DNA from 3 places in the Cytobacillus sp. T106 genome. Region 3 is predicted to be linked to each of the others. Evidence: riboswitches for the same ligand, from Rfam matches in the RefSeq annotation. Region 3 holds a riboswitch; each other region holds the start of a gene.
What was found. Region 3 has a riboswitch for thiamine pyrophosphate ahead of thiT (energy-coupled thiamine transporter ThiT). Riboswitches for the same ligand answer to the same signal wherever they lie in the genome.
Positions count from the first base shown of each region.

Region 1 (7,398 bases), on a different contig from region 3:
GAGTTTTTGTTATACTCATCTGATGGTGACAGTACAAAAATGGCCATCTTTTCCCGGTCAGGCAGTACAAAGTTTTTGAAAGGGCCTTTCATGGAGAGATCCCACAAGGATAAATCCGGATGAAAGTTCTTACCCTTAGCATCAGGATTGGTCGTCCCACTGGTCATAAAGACTGCCTCCGCCTCTTCAGCCGGTTCGCAGGTTAGTGTCAGATCTTTAAAACCATGAACCGGCATAGGGGGAATTTCTTCCCATGTGTGCACTGTAAAGGGAGTCTTCCTTTTAGCCTGGCAAAAGTTTTTATAAAATAAGTTATTCTCATACTGATAGCTGAAAAGTTTAAGCGCCAGTCTGCCAAACCTCTCATCAGAATCTTTCCCTGCTTCGATAAAATCTTTAATTTCCGCTATCAAACTGATCGATTCTTTTTTCATCACTTGCCGCTCCTTTCTTAAACAGATTTGGGAGATTGACTAAAGACAGCTGAAGAAAGATGCTAGTGAATGCTCCGATTAAGATGCTGTTCGTCAGGAATGTCCCTGCAATTCCTGACGCATTCACAGCATATGAAGGCAGTGATATGGCCAGCAGCATGGAAAGCCCGACAATCATATAGTTGATTTGAGTAGCTTCCGCCTTTGCCAGAATCGAGATCCCTGTGAACACCAGCGTTGCGGCAGCCGGCAGGAAGATTCCGCCGACAACCGGGGCCGGCGTCAGAGCCAGGAGTTCGCCCGCTTTAGGCACAAGCCCGAGCACCAGGAAGATGACAGCAGCAGCCATGACCGGGTATCTTGAGCCAACCCCGGTCAAACGCAGCAGGCCGACATTCTGCGCATAAGCTGTCGTCGGAAATCCGCCGATCAACGCTGACACAAAAGAGCCCGCCGACTCTCCCGCAAAACCGCCGCGGATCCTTTTGGCTGTCAGCTCCGTTTTCAGCATCGCAGAGGACGCCTGATAAACGCCCATTGCCTCTATTACAGCCACAAGATACGCAATGAAAAAGGTCAGGAAGGCTGCCCATTCAAATGTAAGTCCATACGGAAGCAACTGTGGAAGGCCAAACCATGCACTTTCCTTGATCATGGCAAAATCAGCTTTTCCCAGCGAAAAAGCAAGTGCATCGCCTGCAATCAAAGCAATCAAAAACGAAAAAGACTTCCAAAGGCCTTTTCCGAACAAAGAAAGGCCAAGGACAATCAAAGCTGTTGTTATCGACAGCAGCAGGGTTGATGGACTGGCAAACCCTTCATCACCCGGAGAGCCTCCCAGAAATTCATGCAAAGTGAACCCGGCAAGCGAGATCCCGACTAAGAAAATGACGGTCCCGGAGATGACTGGTGTGAACAGGGCCCTCAAGCGCCCAAGCACCCCGGTTATTGATAAAAGGAACACAATGGCGGCACTCACCAGGATGCCCCCGGTTGCTGCAGCAAGCCCATTCGCCTTGCCGGCTGAAATCATAATTGCATCAAATGCAGCTGACGGTCCCTGAATGATCGGCAGGCGGACCAGCTTTGTCGCCTGTATAAAGGTGACAATACCGGCTGCAATGAAGATGCTGTTCACCATATTAGCCGATAATGCAAATGGCAGTCCGATCATAGCTGCCACAAAGATGGGATCCAGCCAGACATTCGAGACAAAAACGTGCTGGAGCCCATATAAAACGGTTTTTCCCGGCGGAAGCTTTTCTTCCAATCCTATTAATATCTCATCCGTGCTGGATTCTGTTCTTCTTTCGTCCATCTTCATTCTCCTCATCCTTTAAATTGACCTGTTCGAAAATCGGTGTCCGTTTTTTCTTCAGAATGGCCAAAATAATGATTCCCAGTAGGGCTCCGGCAGTCGAACTGAAGATAAAGAGCGGAATAAAGCCGAATAGTGCGGCCTTCTGCCCCATGATCATGGTGGCAAGCGGATATGAAAGGAGCGCACCGATGATGCCGGTGCCAATCACTTCCCCAGTAAAGGCCATCGACAGCTTTTTTGTCCTGCTGTAGAGAAGCGCTGCAAGCAGCGCACCTGCCATGCTCCCTGGAAAAGCAAATACTGAGCCGGTTCCCATTAGATTCCTGAGCAGCGATATACATAACGCCTGTGCCACGGTGTAATAAGGGCCAAGCAATACGGCTGACAGCACATTCAGCAGATGCTGGACCGGGAATACTTTTGTAAAGCCAAGCGGAATATACAGCATGCTGCCTGACAGCGTTCCCACTGCAGCCATCATTGCAGCAGCAGTTAATCTTTGTGTTTTACCCATACAAAAATCCCTCCATGCTAATTTGCACTGAGGGAATGGAGGCGGAGGGGTTAACATGCCGGCTCTTTGCCAGCCGCAGCATAAAATCCAGCACTTCCCTCCGCCGGCATAACCCGGATCAGGTATAAGGGTCAGGGCCGGAAAAGGCCCACTCTCAGCCGGACTCCTCCGGCTCCCCCAGTGCTTTTATGTATTAACTTATCTTGGATATAAGGCTGTTTAGACCTTTAACGGCCTGGCTTAGAGTTTTTAAAATGAAGTGCCGGCCATTTTACCGTTAATTCCTGCTGGTAAAGGAATCTATCAAGAAGGAACTGATATAGGCTTCCAATCAATTTTACGATTACTGCTCTTTTGATCCCCACTAAAAAAGCCCGGTCCCCATATGAAAGAAGGACCAGGCTTTTGCACACATAAAAAAAGTACTGTTGCTCATTCTACTTTCCTACGCTGGCATGATCCAGTTCAGGTCCAAAGGGTTAAAAAACATCGGTTTTCCTCTCAGCCCGCCTGTGCGGACACCCCTAGCAGTCACACAATATCCAATTAAGAATCATCATAACTTTGTTACTGTCAAAAGTAAAGACAATGTTTATTTCTTCCTGCGCCTGATCAAAAAGAAAGCTGCGCCAATAACAGCCGCCGCAATCAGCATATACACCACATTAGAATACATATCCAGATACCCCACTGCCGTTTCCCATGAATCACCAAAGGCCGCTCCAATATTTACAAGGATTGTATTCCAGATCAATGTGCCGATGACTGTAAATAGCAGAAACAGCGGAAAGTTCATTTTTGCCATCCCGGCAGGAATGGAAATCAGGCTTCTTACCAGCGGGATCATCCGGCATATCAGAATTGTCCAATAACCGTAGCGGTCAAACCATCCAAAAGCTTTATCTAAATCAGCCTTTTTCAGGCGGAGTATGCCTCCCCACCTGTCTATCATTCTCTCAAACCTGTTTCGGCTCAGTAAAAGGCCCGCCCCGTATAGCAAAGCAGCGCCCACTGTCGAGCCAAGGGTAGCCGCTGCAATCGTTCCAATAACAGTAATATTTGTTTGTGCCGTCATGAAGCCGCCAAATGTCAATATAATTTCAGACGGGATAGGGGGAAAAATGTTCTCAAGCGCAATCAGCAGGAAAATTCCTGCATATCCGAATTGTTCAATCACATCTTTAATCCAGTTCTCCATAATACCTCCCAAGACGAAAAAGCATATCAGTTAATTAACGTTAAATTCTGATTCCATCCCTTCAGGAAAAGGAGATTTCCTATAAGTTCAGGCCATTCAGATGAAATTAGAATAACTCATCCTGAAAAATAATCAAACAATAACTTGCACAAGACCAAAAACAAGAACATTCGTTCTTGAAGTGCATATGTTTTATGGAGACTCTTAATGAGGAGGATGTCCATGAAAGCTATCCCTGATGCTTTTGCCTGCATGGCACGTTATCTTATGGAGGATGATGAAGCATCTGCAGAATTGTGGAATAAAGTACTCCTTGCTGCTAAAAAAAACGGGTTGGGAAATGACGAGGAAGCTATATTGCCTGCTGCTGTAGAATCATTAAGGGTACTGATGAGGAAAATGAAATCATCCCAGCCTGCAAAAAGTCCTGCCGCTTATTTTTACGTTGTCATAGATCGCAAGCTAAAGCTGCTGAAGGTACATTTTTAATTTTGTTAAGAACTTACCTGAGCCGAAAAAAGATCCGCCAGTGATTAGGGGCGGATCTTCTCTTTTATGCGTAATTAAAATTGGGATGGAGGCGGTGTCTGTCCAGACGGCATTGTTCCATGAATATAAATCGGGCCTGGCGCCAAAATTGGTATCTGCCCCATCGGCTCCGGGTTTTCAATATATTCGAACTGCCCCTGTCCATCCATGCTCGGCCCTTTTGCCCATCGGCCTTCTGCACTGTCTGTCCCTTTTGAGCAGTTCATGAAGGAATAAGATACTTCCTGCTTTTCCTGCTGGCGGTTGAATGTGCCTGGCACAACCTTGCCGTCCCGTGCTTCAAGCTCTGAGATTGCTGCGAGCCATTGGTTTTGGTGCATAGTGTCACGGGCAATCAGGAAAGACAGCATGTCTCTGACCCCGCGGTCTTCTGTCATTTCATAAAGACGGACCGCCTGAAGGCGTCCTTGTGATTCGGCATTAAGGTTCGCGCGGAAGTCAGCCAGCAGATTCCCGCTTGCCACTGTATAGCGGGCTGTCCAAGGATATCCCATGCTGTCGTCCGGCTTCGCACCAAGACCGGAAACAATCGCGTGCTGCACGTTCATTCCGCCCATTGCAGCCCTGATGATTGGATCCTGTGCTGCTTCTTCCTGTTCTTTAACAGGCGCTTTATCAAGCAGCTGCGCAATCATTGTAGAAAGCATTTCGACATGTGCAATTTCCTCAGTTCCGATATCGAGCAGCATATCGCGGTACTTTTGGTCAGCCCGGCAATTCCATCCCTGGAAAAGGTATTGGATCATAACGCTGATTTCACCGAATTGCCCGCCAAGGATTTCCTGCAGCTTTCTCGCATAGACCGCATCCGGTTTTTCAGGCTTTGCATTGTATTGAAGTTCTTTTACATGGTAAAACATGCTGGTCACCTCTCTTGTCTTTTAGTATCAAGGATAGCTTTACCAATTGGCCGGGAAACATGCTTGCATTTTGACAAATCATACTCTGACATTCATTAAATTGGTACAGGAACAAATGAAATTTCCTGACATAAAGTATGAAGCGGCCTATATACATGGCAAGAAAAGTGAAAACGGAGGTGCCCGTCATGAATAACCGACTGCCTGTCCCTCATTTGTATGCACCTGTATTGAATTTAATTGACACCGAAAAAGCATTGAAAAATGTGAAAGACTGCTTCGAGAAAGAGCTCTCTGAAAGGCTGAACCTTACAAAGGTTTCAGCGCCGCTGCTTCTTGAAAGCAGGACCGGCATCAATGATAATCTTAATGGGGTCGAGAGGATGGCCACAATTGAGGCCAAAGACCTCGCGGAAACTTTAGAAGTTGTCCAGTCACTGGCAAAGTGGAAAAGAATGGCCCTTGCCCGGTACGGTTTTTCAGAAGGAGAAGGCTTGTATACCGACATGCGGGCAATCAGAAAGGACGAAGAGCTCGATCAGCTGCATTCCATTTATGTAGACCAATGGGATTGGGAAAAGGTCATCCCGAAAAATAAAAGAAACAAGCAGACACTTAAGGCTGAAGTAGTTTCCATTTATGAAAGCATAAAGGAAACAGAAAAAAAGCTTTTCTATTCCTGCTCGCATTTGGTGCCAGTTTTGCCAGAACAAATATGCTTTATTACGTCACAGCAACTAGAAGACATGTTTCCCGATCTCCCTGCAAAACAGCGTGAAGACAGGATAGCAGAAAAGCTTGGTGCCGTCTTCATCATGAATATCGGCGGCTCTCTGCTTTCAGGCAGCAAGCATGACAGCCGTTCCCCGGATTATGATGATTGGAGCCTGAATGGCGATCTGATCTTCTGGTACGCACCGCTGAACAGAAGCATTGAAATTTCATCCATGGGAATACGGGTTGATGAAAAATCACTCAGAAGCCAGCTCAAGGAGTGCGGAAATGAGGAAAGACTTGAGCTTCCTTTCCACAAGGCACTCTTGGACGGCAAGCTTCCTTTCACAATCGGCGGAGGAATTGGCCAGTCAAGATTATGCATGTTCCTGCTAAAAAAAGCCCATATAGGCGAAGTTCAGGCATCCGTCTGGAACAGCAGGATCAGGAAAGAATGCCAGGATGCCAATATCCCTCTTTTATAAACGGTGACAGGCACCTATACCAGTCAGCCAACTGGTATAGGTGCCTGTCACTACTGCTATTTCAGCTTCAAACAATAAACCGGCTCTGGATGATGCCCTTCCTCTACCTCTCCGGTTGGGACGAAGCCGGCTTTTTCGTACATTTTTATCGCTTTGTCATTGTTATGGATCACAGTGATATAAATTTCACTGCACTCCATGGACTCTGCCATCTCCTCAATGACGGCCTTCAGGACGGGACCGCTGTATCCTTGGCCCTGATACTGATGGCCGATCATTAAACTGACCAATTCATACCACTCTGTTTCCTTCCTGAATCCATATGAAGCAAACCCGATCAAATTGCTGCCATCGTAAATAGCTCTTGGCGTATACCCAAACACCTGGCAGGCGCCAAGGAAAAAGGCATTCGATCCGACCCACCTTTCATAAATCTGGATTCGTGTTTCCTGCACTTCATCTGATTTAAGATTGATTACATCAAAGAAGTTTTCTTCCGTTACTTCCGCAAGTCTGATATCCATCATATCCCCCATTGGCAACAGTCACCATGTTGTTAATTTACCTCTCCAAGCGTCTTATAAAGCTCCAATGATTCTTTAAGAAAAATCTTACAAAAGCCTGTCTTTTCGTAAATCCGTTCCGCCCATGCATCAAGCTCTTCAAGCGGAGGGTCATATACCAGCCCATTTTCTGTGCTGAGAAAACTTTTCCAATCATAAAACTCCCAATGGGCCGTTTCACCTGTTATGGGAACGCGGCATTCCAAGAGCGGTATAGGGTGTATTTGGCGGCTTGAATGCCCCGCAGCTATCCAAAATTCATCCCTGTCGACCGGCTCCAGATGATACGTCTGCATTGACTGCTTCCCGCCCGGCCTATGATAGGTGAATTCTGCTGCATTGCCGCTGCTTTTAATCTCAATGCCTGCCGCCGGAAAACACCCTTTTTGCGGAACTGTCGTGTCTCTATCAATCAGTACCGGCTGCAGCCACTGGTCGCCAAGGTCGCATAAAAAGCGGCTGCCTTTATCATCCTCGGCTACAACGGCGGCATGCGCCTTTTTCGTATGCAAGCTACTGCCGACAGGATAGGCCCTGATTCCTTCTTTATCAAACTCATCAAGCAGCCACAGGGCAAGATCAAAGCAGTTTCCAGTGATCCCAAACTCCTCACGGTGCTCTTTCATCTGAGAAACTTCCCTTTGCCCTATCCCTTTATGGTGCAGCCATAGTTTTGTAAGCGTCTCCATCGGAAAGCTGTCGAATCTTTTCCATACTGACAAAATGCTTTCAGGTGCTTTCATCATGCCACTCTCCCCTA
Region 1 is NZ_JBEUMK010000006.1:190,433-197,830, reverse strand. Features, by position in the region: gene ABU165_RS13625 (LuxE/PaaK family acyltransferase) at 1-434, opposite strand, end outside; gene ABU165_RS13620 (solute carrier family 23 protein) at 397-1,752, opposite strand; gene thiW (energy coupling factor transporter S component ThiW) at 1,718-2,269, opposite strand; TPP riboswitch at 2,348-2,458, opposite strand; TPP riboswitch at 2,695-2,805, opposite strand; gene ABU165_RS13610 (DedA family protein) at 2,862-3,467, opposite strand; gene ABU165_RS13605 (hypothetical protein) at 3,690-3,956, shown strand; gene ABU165_RS13600 (manganese catalase) at 4,031-4,876, opposite strand; gene asnA (aspartate--ammonia ligase) at 5,092-6,075, shown strand; gene ABU165_RS13590 (GNAT family N-acetyltransferase) at 6,132-6,599, opposite strand; gene ABU165_RS13585 (hypothetical protein) at 6,632-7,381, opposite strand.
Region 1: linked by a shared signal. The riboswitch ahead of thiW (energy coupling factor transporter S component ThiW) and the one ahead of thiT (energy-coupled thiamine transporter ThiT) in region 3 are both predicted to bind thiamine pyrophosphate.

Region 2 (7,398 bases), on a different contig from region 3:
ATTTCTGAAAACGTAGAAGATTTTCTGAGTAATATAGGAACATGGCAAGACAACATGAAACCCTATGATAAAATTACCGTTTATCGTTCGAAAGCAGAAGCAGAAACTGAACTAGAATTTATCGATTTGTCTGATATTCTTCCATTGTTATAATTTCTTCTTGAACTAACAGGTGCTTATGTTATAGATCAGCTGCCAAACCAGGCAGCTTTTCTTATATAACAACGGGGCAGGTTAGCTCAAGAAGGAATTTAGGGTACTTTGCATAAATATATTAATAAAGATAACTAATTGGAGGAGGTCTGTTTGAAAAAATTAATCGTTTTATTTCTGGGTTTGTTGCTAATCGGATGCTCAAATACAAAACAAACAATCAAAGAAGATAACTGGGAAGAAAGTGCAACATTAGTTAGAGAAGTTGTTGTTACAGACGATGGACAAAAAGGGGAATTTGTTTTTCGTATCGGAGATAACGGTAAACTAGGATTTGGAGAGTATGGGTCTTTTATTGCAGGTCAGGCACAAAAATATATGTGGCATTTTTGGGGAGATGAGAAAGTTCTAACTAAACCATTTAAAGTAATGGGAATCAGCAAAGAAACAGGTGAGGAAATAACAGTCTTCCAATTACCAGCCAGTAATAATCTTGTACCTAATACTGGAGCAGATCATCATCTTCCATCGTCAATGATGCTGCCAAGCCAAGGATTATGGAGATTAGAAGCCTATTTCGATGATAAATTGTTTGGGAATGTTGTTGTTAATGTTGAAGAACAATAAGTTTAACGAAAGGGTGGGTTAATCCAGGAAGGATTAACCGCCTTTTTTGTTGAAGTCCTTATTGAGCTAACGGGGCAGGTTTGTTGAATAAGAAAAAATGTTTTTTTTATAATTCAATATGGAAAAATTTATTAAAGTTGGAACTTTACTTCGAAATAAGATGTCTAATAAAAAGTAATGCAAAAAAATTGAGATGATGCAGATTGTATTATTACATGACAAAAATAAAAATAAATGGGGGTATAGGTATGTGGTTAATATTAGGGGTTTTTGCAATAGTATTAACTGTTATAAATCTTTCTTTGTATGCAGCAGGAAAGGATTATAAGCTTGCTATGGCGATGGCATTATCATTTACAGCATTAACAATTTGCGCAGATTACAGTTATTTAACTCGGTGGGTAAATGCGGAAGATTGGGCGGCTTTATCGGATGTAATACCTGGTATGGCAAGGGCATTTTGGTTTCTGACAATTGTTTCTATCTTGCTAAATATAGCACCTATATTCTTAGAACGAAAACGTAAGAAATAATGACTTATTATGTAAGTCTTTATGTATGACTAACGGGTAAAAAAGAACGCTTGGAATATCCATAATCCAAGCGTTTTTCTATGCTCTTGCATTGTTATTTATAGTGCTGAACAAAGTGCATCTTAGTGTATATTTTACCTTTTCTAACAGTGGAGTAACTATTTACCTTTTTGTTCATCCCTTTTCTAGTCTATAGCTGTAAGGGAAGCTTCCGGTTTGCCGCGTAGGCTTTTTCTTTGCCGCTGTGCCTGAAGGCGGGTAAACAGATAGCAGCCAAGGATGACGATCATGCCTCCGAGAAACTGGATTGCTTCAAGCTTTTCTCCGAGCAGCAGAAAAGCCAGGATCGCAGTGAAAACAGGGTTGAAATTCAGGAACACTCCTGCGGTGACAGCCCCGATTTTCTGGACCCCTTTATTCCAGAGCACCATGCATACAACGGTTGAAATGAGCCCGGTATAAAGCATGGATCCTGCAAAGGACAGATCAGGATTTTTGATTTGGAGATCAGAATAGCTGAATGGAAGCAGGATGGCCAATCCGAAGACCCCTGAATAAAAGGTCGACATGATCGGAGTAGTATATTTGCCGGCCCACTTGCCGAGGACTGAATAGATTCCCCAAATGCACACCGCTGCCATCATCCATAAATCCCCTTTATTAAACGTCAAAGACAGCAGCATTTCCAGATGGCCTTTGGTAAGGACAAGCAGGACGCCGAAGAGTGAAAACATCATGGTCAGAATCTGCGGCAGGTTAATCCTGTCTTTTAGAAAGAGTGCTGAAAAAACGGCGATTGAAATAGCGTTAAGCGTTGAAATCAGTCCGACATTTGTGGCCGTTGTTTCTTCCAGCGCCCAAAATTGAAAGATATTGAACAGCACTACACCTGTGATGCCCATCAGAATCAGCGGGACAAGCGATTTTGCAGGAGGCAGAAGCTTTTTTTCCTTCCGCAGCACGATAGGCAACAGGAAGATCACAGCAATGATCCATCTAAATGCGGTCAAGGCCACAGGGGAAGCATGCTCCACAAGCGACTTGCCTACAACAAAATTCCCGCCCCACAGCAGGGAGGTGAGAAGCATCAGGCATACATATAAAGCTGGCATAGGAGCAGCTCCTTCGATAGTTATTGAATTAATTTTAACATTTTCTCTTTGTGTTTTAATGATTATTTCGTACAATAGAGTAAATTTGAAATTTTATTAAGAGCAATTGTGTTTTTTGTGAATGAAATTAAATTAAGGATAGACTTAAACGGAGTTGGCGGAATAATCATAAGGAGGCTGTAAGATGGAATCGATTGTGAACAAGGTGCTGGATGACGTGGACTTAAAAATCCTTGATCTGCTCCAGAAGGATAGCCAAATAAGCAACGCTGAGCTTGCCAGGAGGGTCAGCCTGTCTGCCCCCGCCATTCATGGGAGGGTCAAGCGGCTCGAAAATGAAGGCTATATTGAGAAGCAGGTGGCAATTTTAAGCCAGGAAAAACTGGGCTTTGATCTGCTCTGCTTTATTTTCATCAGCACTAACATCCATCAGGCGGAAAAGCTGGAAGCACTGGAGGGCACGCTGGTGGATATGGCTGAGGTGCTGGAATGCCACTGCCTGACAGGAGAATATGATTATATCTTAAAAGTGGCCATCAAAGACCGGAAAGGGCTGGAACGGTTCATCCGAAAGCTGAATCAGCTCGGGATCACGAAGATACAGACAAGCCTCTCCTTGAGGGAAGTCAAATATTCAACGGTACTGCCGATTCTGCCTGACGGAGAAAAAACAGTCTGATTCAGATTTCGGGTTCTCCCTGCTGATCGTGTATGCTAAAATAAAAGAGAACAATTGAATAATAGAATTATCACTAGGGGAGCCTGCAAGAGGCTGAGATCAAGCATTTGAGACCCTTTGAACCTGATCTAGTTCATACTAGCGTAGGGAAGTGTGCCGAACGGTTATAAAAAGTACATATTTTTTTAGCCATAGATCATTAATCAGCCACTTTCCTGCGCAATGGGGAGTGGTTTTTTTGCGTCGTTTACAAGGTTGGCCCAGCAGGGATAAACTGCAGCTCCACGCCATTTCTGCAGGACAGCCGGCGGAGGAATTTATCAGGATAGCTTCAAGCATCTCGCGGAATGTGGACTATATTCATATCAGGGAGCATCACCTGACAGCGGCTGACATCTACGAGATGGGGAGAATTCTGCTGGAAAAGGGAGTCCCGGGGGAGCAGATCATCATTAATAACAGAGTGGATGCAGCGGCCGCATTGGGAGTGAAGGGAGTCCAGCTCGGCTATCACAGTCTTCCGGTACGGGAAGTGCGGATAACATTCCCTGGCCTGCTCATCGGAAAATCCGTCCACTCAATTGAAGAAGCTGTTCAGGCAGAAGAGGATGGCGCAGATTATGTCATGTATGGCCACTGTTTTCCGACCAGTTCCAAGCCAGGTATGGAGCCAAGGGGCCTCTCCAGCCTTGAGGAAATGACAGGAAGGCTTTCTATTCCGGTGATAGCGCTCGGGGGAATTTCTCCTGACAATATGGAACAGGTGATAAGGGCCGGAGCTTCAGGTGCTGCTGTACTCTCGGGAATTTTTAAAGCCGTCAGTCCGGAGGAGGCAGCCGGCGCATATAGGGTTGCACTGAACCGGGGAGGAGGCAGATATGAAGAAAGTTTATGATGTGATCATTGCCGGGGGCGGCATTATAGGGTGCTCTATCGCCTATCAGCAGGCGAAGCTTGGCAAGCAGGTGCTCATTCTGGAAAAAAGGGAGCTGTGTTCTGAAGCTTCTTCTGCCGCAGCCGGAATGCTCGGTGCCCAGGCAGAAATAGATGAGAATCTATCAATGCTGAAGCTGGCCCTGAAAAGCAGGGCCATGTTCCCTGACATCATCCAGGAGCTTGAGGATCTGACAGGAATCAGCATCGGCCTTGTTAATGAAGGAATGATAAAAATTGCTTGGGATGATGTAGAGGCAGAGGTCCTTAAGAAGCAGGTCAGATTCCATAAAGAATGGGACGGACAGGTAAGATGGATGGCTCAGGCAGAAATCTGCGAAAGGGAACCTCATCTCTCCCGGGGGCTCGCAGGCGGCATGCTGATTCCGAATGACGGCCAGCTGAATGCACCGAACCTGGCGCGTGCATTTGCGGTGGGGGCAATGGCCCGAGGTGCAGTTGTGCTGGAAGGGACGGAGATCGAAGACTTCATATTTGATAAAGAATCCGTCGAGGGTGTGATGACCAGCAAAGGAAGTTTTTATGGAGAAACCGTGATTGCTGCCGCAGGTGCCTGGACGGGAGAGCTGCTGAAAAAGGCAGATCTTGAGCTTCCTATTTTTCCTGTGAAAGGGGAGTGCCTCTCGGTCATTCCTGAAGGGCCTTTGATACGGTCGACGATCTTTTCCGATTCTGGCGGGTATCTTGTGCCCAAGAAGGATGGCCGCCTGATCATAGGTGCAACAAGCTATGAAAATGAGTTCAATCCTTCCGTTTCGTTTGGCGGAGTCAGGATGCTGGCCGAACGGGCCTATAAGCTGCTGCCCCAGCTCGCATCGGCACGGTGGGAAAAGGCATGGGCAGGAATCCGGCCGCAGACAGGTGACGGCCTTCCCTATATCGGCTGGCACCCGGCCTATAAGGGCCTGTTCATTGCAGCCGGCCATTACCGGAACGGCATCCTGCTCAGCCCAATCACGGGAAAAATGGTTTCTGATTCTATTGAAGGAACCGCAGCCGCAGAGGATAAGGAGCTTTACAGAGAATTTGAGATTGAGAGAGGTTTGAAAAAAGTGCAGGAGGGGTGGATTCGTTGAAGCTTCATGTGAATAGCAGTGATATCCTGGTGCCTGGCACCGTCAAGTCGGTAGGGGATTTACTGGAACATTTGAAACTGAATCAAAAGGCGGCGATTGTAGAATTGAACGCCGCTATTTTGGAAAAAAGCCAGCATGCTGAAACAGAGCTTGCAGAAGGTGATCGCATAGAAATCGTACATTTTGTAGGAGGCGGATGAAATGCTGAAAATCGGAACATATGAATTTAACTCAAGGCTATTGCTCGGAACAGGGAAGTATCCGGATTATGAAACGCAGAAAATGGCGGTCAAAGCATCACATACAGAGGTGCTGACTTTTTCAGTACGCCGCATGGATATTTTTGACCCGGAACAGCCGAATCTGCTGGAGGAGCTGGATGTGGAAAACTACAGGCTGCTCCCCAATACGGCGGGTGCAAAGACAGCAGAGGAAGCAGTCCGTACGGCAAAACTGGCAAGGGCTTCAGGCCTTTGCGACATGATCAAAGTCGAGGTGATCGGCGATATGAAAACACTGCTGCCGGATCCGATTGAAACCTTGAAGGCGTCCGAGGAGCTCTTAAAGGAAGGCTTCATTGTCCTTCCGTATATTTCGGATGATGTGATGCTGGCGAAAAGGCTGCAGGAAATGGGCGTGCATGCCATCATGCCGGGAGCATCGCCAATCGGCTCAGGCCAGGGAATCATCAATCCCCTCAATCTCAGCTTTATCATTGAACAAGCTGAAGTCCCTGTCATAGTCGATGCCGGGATCGGCTCCCCTGCAGACGCGGCCCTGGCGATGGAGCTCGGAGCGGACGGGGTCCTGCTGAACACGGCTGTTTCGGCCGCCAAGGATCCGGTCAAGATGGCCGAAGCAATGAAGCTTGCCGTGGAGGCGGGGAGGCTTGGCTATGAAGCCGGACGCATGCCAAAGAAAAAGTATGCTTCTGCAAGCAGTCCGATGGAAGGATTGAGCACTGTTTGAACGGCAGATACTCCAGGCAGGAGCTCTTTGCCCCGATCGGCGCCGAGGGGCAAGAGAACTTAAGCCGGAAGCATGTTCTGATCATCGGTGCCGGGGCACTCGGGAGCGGCAATGCCGAAGTGCTTGTGAGGGCTGGAGTTGGTAAAATTACCATCATTGACCGCGATTATGTAGAGTGGAGCAATCTGCAGAGGCAGCAGCTTTATACAGAGGAGGATGCGGCGGGGAGGGTCCCGAAGGCAATAGCTGCAGGCCGCCGTCTTCAGTCGGTCAATTCATCGGTTCAGATTGAGAGTATCGTAGGTGATGCCGGGCCTGAAGAGCTTGAGGCTCTCGCTGGCAGCATCGATCTGATCATGGACAGCACCGATAATTTTGACACGAGGATGGTCATCAATGACATTGCGGCCAAGCACTCAGTCCCATGGATCTACGGAGCCTGTGTAGGAAGCTATGGCATCAGCACAGCCTTCCTGCCCGGCGGCGAGACACCGTGCCTCAGCTGCCTGCTCGAGCAGGTGCCGGTCGGCGGGGCGACCTGTGATACAGCGGGGATCATTGCTCCCGCAGTCGGGATGACCGTCGCCTATCAGACGGCCGAAGCACTGAAAATATTGGTTGGAGATTTTAAGTCGGTGAGGCGGAAGCTAGTTACCTTTGATTTGTGGGAAAACCAGTTCTCAGCGGTGTCTACAAGCACCTTGAAAAAAGAAGACTGCCCTTCCTGCGGGGTGAATGCTGTGTATCCATATCTTGCTTATGAAAATAGGATGAAGACAGCGGTTTTGTGCGGGAGGAATACCGTACAAATCCGTCCGGGTGCTGGAATGGTGATTAGCCTGGATGCTGCAGCAGAGCAGCTTCGGCTTGCAGGCGGGATAGTAGAAAGAAATCCATTCCTGCTTTCTTTTGAAAAAGACGGTCAGCGGCTTGTTCTTTTTAAAGACGGACGGGCGCTGGTTCACGGAACGAAGGATATCCAGGAGGCGAAGCGGGTTTATCATCGGTATTTGGGGTAGTTTGGGGGCTGATTTGGCTGCTTTTTCTATGAGGATGGGGTTAGCTGGGGTAGTTCAGGGGAGGATATTTGCGAGTTCTGGATTTTATTTGCGGGAATTTGAATATATTTGCGAGTTTCGGAGTTTATTTGCGACTTTTAAATTATATTTGCGACTCCTCCCAAGCGCAGGTTTATGCGGCAAACCGGTTATTAGCAACTTTTGGATTTTATTAGCAACTTTTTGAGTTTATTAGCAAGTTTTCAATTTTACTAGCAACTTTCGCAATATACTAGC
Region 2 is NZ_JBEUMK010000025.1:37,660-45,057, forward strand. Features, by position in the region: gene ABU165_RS24220 (hypothetical protein) at 1-153, shown strand, start outside; gene ABU165_RS24225 (hypothetical protein) at 307-780, shown strand; gene ABU165_RS24230 (hypothetical protein) at 1,029-1,313, shown strand; gene ABU165_RS24235 (DMT family transporter) at 1,499-2,425, opposite strand; gene ABU165_RS24240 (Lrp/AsnC family transcriptional regulator) at 2,610-3,104, shown strand; TPP riboswitch at 3,170-3,271, shown strand; gene ABU165_RS24245 (thiamine phosphate synthase) at 3,334-3,999, shown strand; gene thiO (glycine oxidase ThiO) at 3,983-5,134, shown strand; gene thiS (sulfur carrier protein ThiS) at 5,131-5,334, shown strand; gene ABU165_RS24260 (thiazole synthase) at 5,336-6,103, shown strand; gene ABU165_RS24265 (thiazole biosynthesis adenylyltransferase ThiF) at 6,100-7,122, shown strand.
Region 2: linked by a shared signal. The riboswitch ahead of ABU165_RS24245 (thiamine phosphate synthase) and the one ahead of thiT (energy-coupled thiamine transporter ThiT) in region 3 are both predicted to bind thiamine pyrophosphate.

Region 3 (7,398 bases):
TCTGATCGGAGGCAAGGCGGAGAAGGAAGGTCATTCCACAGATGTTTTGGAAAGAACAGTAAAAAGAGAAATCCTGGAGGAAACAGGTGTACTGATTAAAGATGGAATGGAGTATGTATGCAGCAGTTCTTTCATTACGGATGACGGATATCATGTGATTGACATTGTTTTTCTGTGTGAATACAAAAGCGGTGAAGCCAGTCCAGTTTGTCCTGATGAAAACGAGGAAGTGATGTGGATGAGCATCAGAGAAATCCTTGAACAGCCGGATGCACCTGAATGGCTGACGCGGAGCCTTACGGCTGCAGAAGATTTATTGCGGAAAAAAGAAATGTCTAAAAGAGGCAGGCGGATTTAGCAGTGAAAGAGAGCTATTCTCATATCAAAGGAGGTGGACCTGATGGAATTTAAAGTAAATGGTGAGAGTATTTTTGAAAGCATCAGTGAGGCGGCAAGAATCGCAGGGGGAAGCCATAGTGCCGCTGGCAAACTCGTTATGATAGAAGCACACAGCGGAGGCCTTTCTGTCTCTTCCGGAAACGGGGACCGCTCTGTGATCTTTGAGCACCCATTAATAAACTGCAGGGATTCTGGCCTGGATATATTGGAATATGGAAAGCTGGCAGCTGATGGAAGAATGCTTTCTGAAGTCATCAGGAAAATACCTGGCCGTTTAAGCATCAAAGCTTCCACTTCACATAAAATCCTGATTAATTCAATGGACAAGCAGATTTCCGCAGCGATTGCGGGTTTCCCGTTAGACCAGTCTGCTGATAGAGCAGATGCAGAGTTTCCTTATATATATACTTTGAAAGCATCTGATCTTGCAGCAGGATTGAGGAATACAGCTGCATCTGCGGCCAAAACAAGCTCAAGGCCAATCCTGGAAGGCATCAATCTGGCATTTGATGAAAACGGGCTGACATTCACGGCGACAGATTCAAGCCGGCTTGCCATGTGGAAAGCTGACGGCTCTGCTGGGTTCAGCCAGTCATTTACTCTCCCGGCAAGAAATGCAGCAGAATTGCTCAAATTGATAGGCAAGTCACCAAGTGGAGAAGCAGCCATTTATATATCTGATTCACAGGCCGTATTCGCCACATCAACATTCCGTTTCTGCTCTTCGCTTTTGACCGGCAGATTTCCCTCTTCTGAGAAACTGAAGCCGGAAGGGTGCAAAACAGAGTTAGTCATCAATAGGAAGCACCTTCTTCAAGGTGTCAAGCGGACAATGATATTTGCTGGAGAAAAAAGAAGCTCTCTTGTTTCCATCCAAGCCAAGGATGAAAACTCCATCACTATATCTTCCCCAGTGTCTGAAATGGGCATGATCGAGGAGGTGCAGGAATTGCAGAGCATCAGAGGAGAAACAGAAGCTTCAGCAGTAATAAATGGGAGTTATCTGGCGGATGCGCTGATAGGAACAGAGTCAGAATATATTAAAATAAGGCTTTATGGGACAATGAAGCCAATCCTAATCTCTTCCCCTGGGGAGGCAAACTATTTTCACCTTATTTCTCCTGTCAGGACTGCATCAGGGATGTTCCTTGGCAAGGGACAGGTTCAGAATCAAGATTAAAACTGAAAGGTGAGAAAATCAAATCTGAAGGGGATCTGAATACTAGTAGAATATTATTAAAAGAGGGAAATCTGTTGCGCTGTATCAAGTAATCCAGCTGGAAAACGGCCAAAGCGGGGAGGGCTAAGCAGAGGTATTTCCTCCCATCCAGGCTTTTTAGCTGAAAGGAGGCATACCGCGGCCGATTTCCTTAATGATGCTGGTAATGGATTCAATATCCTGCGCTTCAAGTCCGAACGCATTTTTAATCTTTTTTTCTATATTGTCTGAAACATTGCGTTTCCCGATTTCAATCAAAGCAACCAGTGAAAAGCTGCAATTAATCATTTTGGCGAATTCACGCTGTGAAAGATTATAATTCTTTCTGATAAACTTAATGATTTCTTTATCCAAGGTTAAATCTCCTTTTTTCTTTTATTTTCATATTATAAAAGAAAGTGAAGAACATCACTAGTGAAATATAAAAATAAAAGAAGGAAGGAGAAGAAAAAAGCGGCTTTTGAGTTAAAGCGGCTGCTTGGCTGGCTGATCTGCGCGTGGTATCCGGCTATAAACAAACCACATGTTCAGAAACTCGACTTTAAGCTTCTCGCCGGGCTTCAATTTTTCAGTTTCATTGACCACAACAAGCTTCTGACCTTCCAATTCCACTGTTTTTTCATCCACTGCGTCAGCGATATAAACCTTGAAAATAACTTTATTGAACCAATATGGATTCAGCCTGCCTTTTATATCAAGGATATTCTTCATCTTAAAGCCTCCTTCCTGTATGCATGTAAAATCTGATTATTTGAAAATTTAAACAGTTACCAGAATACTTCATATATTAATTGAATACCCGATTAGATCATATAAAAACCAGTAAAACTGATGAATTGAATAGAACATACGTTCTGTAATATACTAAAGTATGGACGGGAAACAACTTTTCCTGCCTGGAGCTTAATCTGTACTTAGAGGAAGGATCATATGAAAAAATGCCTTTATTGCCAGGCAGCGGGGGACCTGATCCCCCTCAAGGAGTGGAACAGGGACCGGACGATTTATTATTGCAGCAAGCATTATGAACAGGTGCTTAAGTTCCAGGAGAGAGAACAAAGGGAATTTGTCGACTATTTCAGACAGCACCCTAAGCTGCTGGAGTATCTCAGCAGCAAAAGTCTTGAACTTTATGAAAAGCTCGAAAAAGAGAAAGGAGGACCGGCATGACAAAACGATTTTTCAGAATATGCTCTTTTCCTGCCTGATGGAATGAGATATAATGCATTATAGTATTAATTACATAACGTAACCACAAGGGGAGCTTAATGCTGAGAGTGAACTTTTGTTCTGACCCTTTGAACCTGTTAGATAATTCTAGCGCAGGGATGTGGATGGATGGGTGAAGGTATGCCCGCTTCCTGATCAGTTCTCCCTTGAGGTTTGCGTTAATTCGGACAAAAGGGGAGAATTTTTTATGAAAAAATTAGGGCTGGTTGCCTTGATTGAAGCATCTTTTTTTGCAGCATTCGCTGTTATTCTTGATCTGCTTCCTTCTATTAAACTAACGCCTGCAATATCCATTTCCATTGCAATGGTGCCCATCTTCATACTTTCATTGCGATGGGGCTGGAAAGCGGGCTTCATTTCCGGATTCTTATGGGGGATTCTCCAGATTGTCATGGGCGACGCCTGGATAGTGACGCCCCTGCAGACTTTCATTGAATACTTCGTTGCTTTCGCCTTTATTGGCTGTGCCGGCTTCTTAGCTCTTGCCCTCCAAAAAAGCCTTGCTGAAGGCAGGAAGGGTAAGGCTCTGGGATGGGCAGCTGCAGCCATTTTCCTTGGCAGTGCGGGCAGATATTTCTGGCACTTTCTTGCAGGTATGATTTTCTTTGGAAGCTATGCACCTGAAGGGATGTCTCCTTTTGTATATTCTCTCATGATTAATGGGATAACGATGCTCGGGTCAGCTGTCTTATGTACAGCCGTATTGTGGCTCCTCCTTTCTGCAGCGCCGCGCCTGGTACAGAGGAAACAGGTATATTCCGCTGCGGAAGAGCATAAATTGGCGAACTGATAACCATGTGCACAAAGCAGTCCCTTCTGGCGAATCGGCCAGAAGCGACTGCTTTTGTTTTTAAAAAAGGGAAATTGAAGAGAATTGCTGAAAAATGCTTTCATTCGACAAATTTTGGTATATAATAAGTTACGCTATTATACTAAAGTGATAAACTGGCCTACAAGGCTTAACTTCTAGAGGTACATCGACTATTAATATAGTAAAGGAGATTGAAATGACAGATAAGTTTATTATCCGCTTTGAAGATGTTACAAAACAATATGACAATGACAGTCCGGTTCTGGACGCCGTCAGCTTTGATATAGAAAGGGGAAAGTTCTACACGCTCCTTGGTCCTTCAGGCTGCGGAAAAACGACGATCCTGCGCCTGATTGCGGGTTTTATCGAACCGACAGAAGGATCCATTTTCTTCAATGGACAAAAAATCAATAAAGTGCCTGCCAACAGGAGGCAGGTCAATACCGTGTTCCAGGACTATGCACTTTTCCCGCATTTGAATGTATTTGAAAACGTGGCATTCGGATTGCGCATCAAAAAAATGAAAAACCAGGAAATCAATGAGCAGGTGAAAGAGGCGCTCAAGTTTGTCAACCTGGAAGGATATGAACAGAGGGAAATCAAAGAGATGTCAGGAGGGCAGAGGCAGCGTGTCGCGATTGCGAGGGCGATTGTCAATAAACCGGAAGTCATCCTGCTGGATGAGCCCCTTTCTGCACTGGACCTGAAGCTGCGTACAGAAATGCAGTACGAGCTGCGGGAGCTTCAGAGAAGGCTTGGCATTACGTTTATATTTGTCACCCATGACCAGGAAGAGGCGCTTGCTCTTTCTGATGAAATCTTTGTGCTGAACAAAGGCCGGATTGAGCAGAGCGGAACGCCAACTGATATTTATGATGAGCCTGTCAACCGGTTTGTGGCCGACTTCATCGGTGAGTCCAACATCGTCGAAGGGACCATGCTAACCGATTATCAGGTTGAATTTGCAGGCAGGAAATTTGAATGTGTAGACGCCGGCTTCGATTTGAATGAAAGGGTTGAAGTGGTCATCAGGCCGGAGGATATGGAAATTACTCCGAGCGAGCAGGGCAAACTTCAGGTACGTGTAGATTCACAGCTATTCAGGGGAGTTCATTATGAAATTTCCTGCTTTGATAAAGATGGGAATGAATGGCTTGTCCATTCTACACGAAAGGCAAAAGTAGGGGATGAAATAGGCCTTCATTTTGATCCGGAAGCCATCCATGTCATGAGGCCGGGAGAATCTGAGGAAGAATTTGACCGCAGGCTGGAGGCTTATCAAGAGGAAAGCCATGAGAACTAATCAGACACGCAACCTGTATCTGATCCCATATTTGCTGTGGATCGTTTTATTTGTCGTGACCCCTTTGTTTTTGGTGCTGTATTATTCATTTTTTGATATAGAAGGGCAGTTCACATTCGGGAACTACCAGAAATTTTTCACGCCCGTTTACCTGAAAATGACTTTGAGCTCTTTCTGGTATGCGTTCCTGATCACTGCCTTTTCTTTACTGATTGCCTATCCGACTGCCTACCTGCTTACGAAGACCAGGCATAAGCAGCTCTGGCTTCTGATGATCATCATTCCTTCCTGGATCAATCTGCTGCTCAAGGCTTATGCTTTTCTCGGCATTTTTGGAACTTACGGGGCAGCCAACAGCTTCCTTGAGGTGATTGGAATAGGTTCAAGGCAGATTCTGTTTACCGATTTCAGTTTTGTTTTTGTATCGGTATACATCTTCCTGCCTTTTATGATTTTGCCGATTTTCAATTCGCTTAACGAATTGAATTCATCGCTCATCGATGCATCCAATGATTTGGGGGCATCACCCTGGACTACTTTTACACGGGTTATTTTCCCGCTGACGCTGGATGGCGTCAAATCCGGCTGCCAGGTTGTATTCATCCCTGCACTTTCCCTCTTCATGCTTACCCGCCTGATTGCAGGGAACAGGGTCATCACCCTGGGCACGGCCATAGAACAGCATTTCCTTGTCACTCAGGATTGGGGGATGGGCTCCACCATTGCCGTATTCCTGATCCTTACGATGGTGATCATCATGCTGCTGACCGGAAATCGCAGGAGGGGGGCATAGCATGGGGAAATTATCTAAATGGTCATCACTTTATCTGATCCTTGTATTTTTTGTTCTTTATGCGCCAATATTTTATCTAATGTTTTATTCTTTTAACAGCGGCGGGACAATGTCACATTTCGAAGGGTTCACGCTGGACTGGTATAAAGAGCTTTTTGCTGATGCAAGGCTATTGATAATTGTGCTGAACACCATCATCATTGCCCTGTTGTCGGCTGCCATATCAACGATCATCGGAGTGGCCGGTGCACTTGCCATTTTTTATGTAAGAAAGCGGCAGGTCAAGAGCACACTCTTATCTTTGAACAATATTCTGATCGTCAGCCCCGATGTTATCATCGGTGCTTCCTTCCTGATTTTGTTTACGATGATCGGAATCAAGCTCGGATTTACATCGGTCCTGCTCTCTCACATTGCTTTCTGCGTTCCGATTGTAGTTATAATGGTGCTGCCTAAAATCCAGGAAATGAGCCCTACACTTGTGGACGCTGCGAGGGATCTAGGGGCAAGCCGCTTTGATGTTCTGTCCAAGGTCGTTCTGCCATATATCACACCAGGCATTTTTGCGGGCTTTTTTATGGCCCTAACCTATTCACTTGATGATTTTGCAGTTACTTTCTTTGTAACAGGGAATGGCTTCACCACTTTATCGGTTGAAATCTACTCTCTGGCCCGGCGCGGGGTTTCGCTGAACATCAATGCACTTTCCACGCTGCTGTTCCTGTTCACACTTATACTGGTGATCGGCTATTATTTTATCACCCAGAAAAATGCGAAGCCGACTGGAATGGGGGTCAAAAAATGAAACAGCTCGGTAAAGCCCTGCTGGTCATTGCTGTCATTTCTGCACTTCTGCTGTATGCAGTCTCCCGGCTTAATTCCTCACAAGGCTATTCCAGCGGAAATACGCTGACGGTCTTTAACTGGGGAGACTATATCGATGCAGAACTCGTGGACCGCTTTGAAAAAGAAACAGGCATCAAGGTGATTTATGAAACCTTTGACAGCAATGAAGCCATGATGACCAAGATTGAACAGGGCGGGACAGCCTACGATATAGCGGTTCCGTCTGAATATGCAATTGAAAAAATGAAAGAAGAAGATTTGCTTTTACCGGTAGACCATTCAAAAATTCCAAACTTGAAATATATCGACCCGAGGTTCATGGACTTGGCATTCGATCCAAAAAATGAATACTCTATCCCTTATTTCTGGGGGACGGTCGGCATAGCCTATAACACAGATCTGCTTGGGGACAAAGAAATTACAAGCTGGAATGACCTTTGGGATGAAGATCTGCGAAACCAGATTCTCCTAATTGATGGTGCAAGGGAAGTTATGGGAATGGGCTTGAATTCCCTCAATTATTCCCTTAATGATCAAAATAAGAAGCATCTGAGGGAAGCGAAGGAAAAGCTTGATACCCTTACTCCGAATATCAAAGCCATTGTCGGGGATGAAATCCGGATGCTGCTTGAAAACGATGAAGCAGCCATAGGTGTTGTCTGGTCAGGAACTGCTTCAGAGCTGATGTGGAAAAAGGACAATATTGAGTATGTTCTCCCTGAGGAAGGGACGAACCTGTGGTTTGATAATATGGTCATTCCAAAAACGGCAAAAAACGTGGATGCCGCCCACCAGTT
Region 3 is NZ_JBEUMK010000007.1:67,016-74,413, forward strand. Features, by position in the region: gene ABU165_RS14125 (NUDIX hydrolase) at 1-358, shown strand, start outside; gene dnaN (DNA polymerase III subunit beta) at 401-1,579, shown strand; gene ABU165_RS14135 (helix-turn-helix transcriptional regulator) at 1,736-1,972, opposite strand; gene ABU165_RS14140 (hypothetical protein) at 2,084-2,329, opposite strand; gene ABU165_RS14145 (hypothetical protein) at 2,549-2,788, shown strand; TPP riboswitch at 2,866-2,964, shown strand; gene thiT (energy-coupled thiamine transporter ThiT) at 3,036-3,638, shown strand; gene ABU165_RS14155 (ABC transporter ATP-binding protein) at 3,856-4,962, shown strand; gene ABU165_RS14160 (ABC transporter permease) at 4,952-5,755, shown strand; gene ABU165_RS14165 (ABC transporter permease) at 5,757-6,560, shown strand; gene ABU165_RS14170 (ABC transporter substrate-binding protein) at 6,557-7,398, shown strand, end outside.